Regions from separate parts of the Bradyrhizobium sp. LB8.2 genome, predicted to be linked through region 1. Evidence: predicted binding sites of a transcription regulator. Region 1 holds the regulator's gene; the other holds the start of a gene.

Region 1 (3,973 bases):
CAGGCGGCGCGCGTCTCCGACAAGACCGCCTTCATGTATCTCGGCGAGCTGATCGAGTTCGACGACACCAACAAGATCTTCACGTCGCCGACCGACCGGCGCACGCAGGATTACATCACCGGCCGGTTCGGCTGAGGAGACGCGACATGGGTTCTGAACATACCGCAAAGGCCTTCGACACCGACCTCCAGGAACTCACCCGGCTGGTTGCCGAGATGGGCGGCATCGCCGAGCGCATGATCGTCGATTCCGTCGACGCGCTGATCCGCCGTGACGTTCCGCTCGGCCAGCGCGTCGTCACCATCGACACCGAACTCGACGCGCTGCAGAAGCGCATTGAGGAGCGCGCCGTGCTCACCATCGCCCGCCGTCAGCCGATGGCGGTCGATCTGCGCGAGATCGTCGGCGCCATGCGCGTCGCAACCGATCTCGAGCGCATCGGCGACCTCGCCAAGAACATGGGCAAGCGCGTCGCGGCGCTGGAGACGGATTTTCATCCGCTCAAGCTGTTCCGCGGCCTGGAGCACATGACAGACCTCGTGCAGCAGCAGGTCAAGTCGGTGCTGGACGCCTATGCCGCACATGATTTGCCGGCGGCGATGGCGGTGTGGAAGGGCGACGAGGAAGTCGACGCCATCTGCACTTCGCTGTTCCGCGAGCTCCTCACTTACATGATGGAGGATCCGCGCAACATCTCGTTCTGCATCCATTTGATGTTCTGCGCCAAGAACATCGAGCGGATCGGCGACCACGCCACCAACATCGCCGAGACCGTGTTCTACATGATCGAGGGCCAGGCGATCACCGACAAGCGGCCGAAGGGCGATATGACGACCTTCGCCAGCTCGATACCGAACACCTAGGGAGCAACGACCCAGATGGGCGCACGCATTATGGTGGTTGAGGACGAGGAAGCCCTGACCGAGCTTCTCCGCTACAACCTCGAAGGCGACGGCTATGACGTCGAGACGGTCATGCGCGGCGACGACGCCGACACCCGTCTCAAGGAGCACATTCCCGATTTGATCGTGCTCGACTGGATGCTACCGGGCCTGTCAGGCATCGAATTGTGCCGGCGGCTTCGCACCCGTCCCGAGACCAAGCAGCTCCCGATCATCATGCTCACCGCGCGCGGCGAGGAAAGCGAGCGGGTGCGGGGTCTTGCGACCGGCGCCGACGATTACATCGTCAAGCCGTTCTCGGTGCCGGAGCTCCTGGCGCGCGTGAAGGGCCTGCTGCGGCGCGCAAGCCCCGAGCGGCTCGCCGCCGTGCTCGCCTTTGGCGACATCGAGCTCGACCGCGACAAGCGCCGCGTGGCGCGCTCGGGCCGGCCGATCGATCTCGGCCCGACCGAATATCGCCTGCTGGAGTTCTTCCTGGAGCATCCGGGGCGGGTGTTCTCGCGCGAGCAACTGCTCGACAGCGTCTGGGGCCGCGACATCTACATCGACGAGCGTACCGTCGACGTGCATATCGGCCGCCTGCGCAAGCTGCTCAATCTGGGCCGCGAGCAGGACCCGATCCGCACCGTCCGCGGCGCCGGCTACGCGCTGGATGATCGTTTTGCCAAGGCGGAGCAGCAGGCGTAACTCGCTTCAAGCTCCGCCGTCGTTCCGGGTCGGCACGCGCTTTTGGCACGCTTGTCCGGGACGACATCACGTGGGCCGAGGCGTCATCGTGTGACGGCGCCGCCCTTGCAGTCAGCTAAATCCGCTAGCTCAGCGCGGGCCCGGCTTCACTGGTGCGCGGCGCCGATCCGACGCCGGCTGATATGCGACGCGCGAGTGCTGGGCGCAATAGGGCAGCCCGGAAAGCGCCTTGCCGCCGCAGAAGAAGAAATCCGGCGTCGAGGGATCGCCGACCGGCCAGTGGCAGGTCGCCTCGTTCAGCTCGAGCAGCGATAGCCGCTGGCTCATCGGCACCACGTTGTCGTAGGTGACCGGTTCGGCCTCCACTTCGACCTCGAAGGCCTGTGCCAGCGCGGTGTTGCCGCGCGAGATCGGACGGGTCACCCGCATCATATGCTGCGCGGGGCGCGCCTTGCGCGGCCGGGGCGCTGCCGATGAAGGGCTCTTGGCGCGACCCGACAGGCCGAGCCTGTGCACTTTGCCGATCACGGCATTGCGGGTCACATTACCGAGCTCAGCCGCGATCTGGCTGGCCGAAAGTCCGGCCTCCCAGAGCTTTTTAAGCTGCTCGACGCGATCATCGGACCAGGTCAAAACTGTCATTGCACCCTTTCCCTCGCTGCCGGCCTGCCATCCTGGCGCCTCGCAGCGAATGCCTAAGCCTTTAAAAACCCGTGCCGCCAGAATCCCTTAAGGCTCGCCGGGCGTGACTAGAACGCCCGAACGTTTACGCCGGTACATAAGGACTTAGAGATCAGAACCACTGCACGAGATGTCGTATCTGACAATCCAAACGCTACAATATGGCGTGACTCCCGCGCAAGAGTCCGCCGACTCGCTTCCACATGTTCCGTGGTGAAATCCGCGAAATCAGCACCGCAAGACTACGGATTCAGCGTTTCGCGAGGCTTTCCGGGGCGGCATTGACACCCGTCTTCCCAAGCATAAGATAGTGACACGTGCCGCCCCGAAAAGGCGGCACGTTTCGTTTTCCGGGCCGGTCAATGGTGCGTTGCGCAATGCACGCGTCACACCGTCCGCAACATCCAAGTGACATCATGACCAACAGCGCAGCGCCGCATTTGCTCCCCGTTTTCGCCAGAACCGACCTCGGTTTCGAGCGCGGCGAAGGCTGCTGGCTGATTGCGATCAATGGCGAGCGCTATCTCGATTTCTCCTCGGGTGTCGCGGTGAACGCGCTCGGCCATGCCCATCCCGCGCTGGTCAAAGCGTTGCAGGAGCAGGCCACGAAGCTCTGGCACATGTCGAACCTGTTCCAGAGCCCGGATGGCGAGAAGCTCGCCAACCGCCTCTGCCATGAGAGTTTTGCGGACTTCGTGTTCTTCTGCAATTCCGGCGCCGAGGCGCTGGAGGGCGTGATCAAGCTGGTCCGCCATCATCACTTCTCCCAAGGGCATCCGGAACGTTACCGCATCATCACCTTCGAAGGCGCGTTCCACGGCCGCACGCTGGCGACGCTGGCCGCGACGGGATCTGCAAAATATCTGGAAGGTTTTGGTCCGCCGATGGATGGCTTCGACCAAATCCCGCATGGCGATATCGAGGCCGTGAAGAAAGCGATCGGTCCGCAGACCGCCGGTATCCTGATCGAGCCGATCCAGGGCGAGGGCGGCGTGCGCTCGGCAACCCCGGCCTTCCTCAAGGCGCTGCGCCAGCTCTGCGACGACAAGGGCTTGCTGCTCGCGTTCGACGAGGTGCAGACCGGCATGGGCCGCACCGGCGATCTGTTCGCACACCGCCGTCTCGGCGTGACGCCCGATGTGATGTCGCTGGCGAAGGCGCTCGGCGGCGGCTTTCCGATCGGCGCGGTGCTGGCGACCGCGGATGCGGCGGCCGGCATGGGGCCCGGCTCGCACGGCTCGACCTTCGGCGGCAATCCGCTCGCGATTTCGGCTGCGAACGCCGTGCTCGACGTCATGCTCAAGCCCGGCTTCTTCGACCACGTGCAGAGAATGTCGCTGCTGCTCAAGCAGAAGCTCGCCTCCGTGATCGATCGTCATAGCGATGTCGTCAGCGAAGTGCGCGGCGAGGGCCTGCTGATCGGCATCAAGGCGGTGGTGCCTTCAGGCGATCTCGTTGCAGCCTTGCGCGAAGAAAAACTGCTCACTGTCGGCGCCGGCGACAATGTCGTGCGTTTCCTGCCGCCTTTGATCGTCACCGAAGCCGAGATCGAGGACAGCGTTGGGCGGCTCGAACGCGCCTGCACCGCGTTGTCCGGCAACAAGCGGGCGGCAAGCTGATGAGCAAGTCGCCCAATAAAGCACCGAAGCACTTCCTTGATATCGACGCGCTGCCGCTGTCGGAGCTCAAGAGCATGCTGGCCG
Region 2 (3,973 bases), on a different contig from region 1:
ATGTTGTCGACCACGAGCTCCAAGAACTTCTTCGTGCTCTCCAGCTCCTGCGACAGCGAGCGGCGGTCGGTGATGTCCTCGAACACCACCAGCAGGAATTCAGGCTTGTTGCTCTCGTTGCGGACCACGATCCGGATCGAGGCCACCATGCGCTGGGTCGCGCCGCGCTCGACCTCGAATTCGTTGCGGTACTGGCCAGCGGGCGCGATGAGCGCAGCCCGATCGGTCGCCTCGATGCTGGCCGCTGAATTCGGCCCGAACAGCTCGCGCGCGTTCTTGCCGACAACCTGGTCCCGCGAAAATCCCCAGAAGCGCTCATAGGCGCTGTTGGCGAAGATGTAGCGGCCATCCTCGATGCTCTTCGCGGCCACGCAGGCCGGCACGTTGTCCAGCACCGTTTCCAGGAACTGCTTGGTGGAGGCGAGCTGCCGCGACAGCCTACGCTGCTCGCTAACGTCCAGATGCGTCGCCACCGAGCCGCCGTTGGGCAGCACGAAATATTTTACCAGGATGGCCCGCCCGTCCGGCAGTTCGGTGATCAAGCCGTTGGTGCTTGCCGCCTTTTCGTAGAACTCGTCGTCGGAGGCGACGCCGAGGACGCCACGCTTGCGCCGCAACGCGAGGATGTCGGGTCCCGTCATGCCCGACCAGAGCTCTGAGCGGCCGAGGCTGTAAATCTCGAGATAGCGGTCGTTGCAGAAGATGACGCGCCGCTGCGCATCCGTCATCACCACGCCCTGGTTGAGATTGTTCATGGCGGAGGAGATGAAGGCATTGCGCCGCAGCTGCAGACGCCTGGTCCGGCGCAGCGAGGAATGGATCCACAGCGCGATCGCGGCGAGGAACGAGCAGATGACGACACCCGCGATCAAGGCTTCCCAGATCACGTTGGGATTGAGCTCGCCGAGATAGCTCGGCGGGGCGAAGCTGTCGGAGAGGGCAAAGGCGCGCGCAGGCGCGACGGCTGCGGCCAGGCACACGACGGCCTGCACCGCAATCGGAAGCGTGCTGCCCACGTGCCAGTTCTTCTCAGCCATCAGCCACCCGCGATTTCAACGTCGGATTGTCTGGCCTCGCCGGTTTGGATCGGGTAAACGCCTGTACGTGCAACGGAAAAATGTGACGCCAAATACGGCAATTGCCCTGACATGATAAATGCCTCCTTAACGGAAAACGCCCCCGCGCCGTCCTCCCCAGGCCTGAGGCCTCCTTCGCTTCGAGCGGACGTCCTGCGCAGCCATGGATAGGGTCGACTGCGTCGTCATCGGAGCCGGCGTGGTCGGGCTCGCGGTGGCTAGAAAGCTGGCGCAAGCCGGGCGCGAGGTGATCGTGCTCGAGGAAGCCGAGGCCATCGGCACCATCACCTCCTCGCGCAACAGCGAGGTGATCCATGCCGGCATCTACTACCGCGCCGGGAGCTGGATGGCGCGCATGTGCGTCGACGGCAAGCACGCGCTCTACCGCTACTGCTCCGAGCGCGGCATCCCGCACAGAAATTGCGGCAAGCTGATCGTCGCGACCAATCCGAAAGAGACCGAGAAGCTGCAATCGATCAAGGCGCATGCCGAAGCCAATGGCGTGCTCGACATGCAGCTGCTCACGGGCGAGGCGGCATGCGCGCTGGAGCCGGCGCTTGCCTGCGACGCCGCGCTGCTGTCCCCGTCGACCGGCATCATCGACAGCCACGCCTACATGCTCTCGCTGCGCGGTGAAGCCGAGGACGCGGGTGCGGCCTTCGCGTTTCACACCCCGCTGATCCGCGCCAAGGCGACCGCCGGCGTCATCGAGATCGAAGCGGGCGGCGAAGCGCCGATGACGCTGCAATGCAGCCTCCTCGTCAACGCCGCGGGGCTCTCGGCGACCACGGTAGCGCGCAACATCGACGGCATGCCGCTGGACCGGATTCCGCGGGCCTATCTCGCCAAGGGAAACTACTTCAGCTGCAATGCGAGGGCGCCGTTCTCGCGCCTGATCTATCCGGTGCCCGAGCCCGGCGGGCTAGGGGTGCACCTGACGCTGGACATGGCAGGGCAGGCACGCTTCGGCCCTGACGTCGAATGGATCGAGACGATCGACTACGAGGTCGACCCGTCACGCGCCGAGCGCTTCTACCCGGCGATCCGCAAATACTGGCCGACGCTGCCTGACGACGCGCTCATGCCGAGCTATTCGGGCATCCGCCCGAAGATCGTGCCGCCGGCGGTGGCCACGCAGGATTTCTTGATGCAGGGCCCGCGCGATCACGGCGTCGAAGGCCTGGTCAATCTGTTCGGCATCGAGTCGCCCGGATTGACGTCATCGCTCGCGATCGCGGATCACGTCGCCGAACTCGCAGGGCTCGGTCTCGCGCAATGATTGCGCGGCGCGCGCCTTGCCGCAAGGATGAGCGCAAAGGCTCTCACCCCTGCGTGAAAGGGTACGATCAACTTTACGCTATTACGGGGTTACTAGTGGAGCGTGTCGCCGTGCCTGAGACGCTCGATCTGGTCCTTGACCATCAACTTCCGGCGCTTCAACTCAACAATTTGCAGGTCGTCTGTTGAAAGGTGCACGAGAGCTTCGTGCAGTTCGTTTTCGAGAACTTTGTGCTTCCGCTCCAATTCAACGAGATGTGCCTGAATTGTCATTCGAAACCTCCTCGGTAGTTTGAACCTTTAGGATTCGATCCGGACAAGGAAGTCTACATCACCGATTCGTTCTGTCGATGGGGTATCCGTCGTCGCACCGTCATTTTTGAAAATTCATATGTAACGAAGCGTGAGCAAGGGAACCACGCAGGAAAAATCCATGATATCAACGTGCTTGCGCAGCGCCGTCGCAAGCCGCAGAAATATGTTGCGGGAGATCGGCGAGCGATGGTCGCAGATCGCTTGCGATCACGCCGCGCAAGGACGATAATTTCCACAGGGCATCCACAGCCTTAATCTCTCTCACGCCTATCGGTTTTTCGGCCACCGCAAACATGACCAATGAAGACGAGCGCGAACTCGAATCCGAGCTCGCCCGGTTGCACCAGGAACACCGAGATCTCGATGCGGCGATCGATGCACTGCATCAATCGCCCGCCCCCGACCTGTTGCGGTTACAGCGGCTGAAGAAGCGCAAGCTGTTGTTGCGCGACCGTATCGCGTTCATCGAAGATCAGATCACGCCGGACATCATCGCCTGATCCACCGGGGATGGCTTTGCGGTAGCCCGCCGCACGAGAATCCGCTTGACTCCAAAAGAACAAAATAAGAACATTTGGGCACCGAGCGCCCCCAGGAAAATGCCCAAGGAAAACGCAGATGTCGGCAACCGCCCTTCTCGACAACAGCCATTATGAACAAGCCTGCGATCAGGCGATCGCCATGTGCGACGGCAATCTGCGCAGCACCATCAAGGCGCTGATCATGGCCAATGAATATCTGGAGGCCGAGCTCGAGGAATTGCGGGCGGCGATTTCCGCCGGCTGCATTCCGGAGTCCTCACGCAGCACGATGCGGAGCAAGAGCGGCGCCGCCTGAGCTGCCAGCTATCGGAGCCGACCATGTCCGATGTCACCTATTACGTTGCATTACCCTTCCTGACCGACGACGACGGATCGCCGGTCGCAGGTGCGGCCGAAGAATGTCAGACCTCGGCGGCCGCGTTACGGCGCGCCGAGATTATGTCGCACAGCGCGGGCCACATCGGCGCGGTCGCGTTCAGCCGCAGCGGCGATCCCATGACCGGCGAATTCGGTGACGCCAAACTGCTCCGCCGCTTCGGCAACGTACCGGAAGACCTCGGCACACTCTGAAATCAGCTGCTGACGAGCCTGATGCGCGGTTCATGCCGCCGGTGCGCCTTGCGCACATACATGGCGGCGTCGGCCTCCTCCAGGGCGCGCGCGGCGTCGGACTGCATCCCTAGCAGGGCGACGCCGGCAGAGGCGCCCGCGCTCACGTGCTGACCGTGAAACACAAAGGACAATTCGTCGATGGCCTCCTCG

Evidence for each region. Region 1 encodes PhoB, which activates phosphate uptake and scavenging genes when phosphate is short. Its sites were predicted from a motif close to TGTCATNNANCTGTCAT; they were not measured.
Region 2: a site for PhoB is predicted at 2,715-2,731, ahead of ABIB06_RS04895 (YdcH family protein). Genes of this name have one in related genera too.

What each region holds. Positions count from the first base shown of each region.
Region 1 is NZ_JBEPQV010000007.1:199,070-203,042, forward strand. Features, by position in the region: gene pstB (phosphate ABC transporter ATP-binding protein PstB) at 1-135, shown strand, start outside; gene phoU (phosphate signaling complex protein PhoU) at 147-863, shown strand; gene phoB (phosphate regulon transcriptional regulator PhoB) at 879-1,589, shown strand; gene ABIB06_RS11795 (GcrA family cell cycle regulator) at 1,719-2,231, opposite strand; gene ABIB06_RS11800 (aspartate aminotransferase family protein) at 2,687-3,889, shown strand; gene argF (ornithine carbamoyltransferase) at 3,889-3,973, shown strand, end outside.
Region 2 is NZ_JBEPQV010000003.1:89,198-93,170, forward strand. Features, by position in the region: gene ABIB06_RS04885 (sensor domain-containing protein) at 1-1,037, opposite strand, end outside; gene ABIB06_RS04890 (NAD(P)/FAD-dependent oxidoreductase) at 1,240-2,355, shown strand; gene ABIB06_RS04895 (YdcH family protein) at 2,448-2,627, opposite strand; gene ABIB06_RS04900 (YdcH family protein) at 2,963-3,169, shown strand; gene ABIB06_RS04905 (hypothetical protein) at 3,288-3,506, shown strand; gene ABIB06_RS04910 (hypothetical protein) at 3,530-3,781, shown strand; gene ABIB06_RS04915 (GGDEF domain-containing protein) at 3,784-3,973, opposite strand, start outside.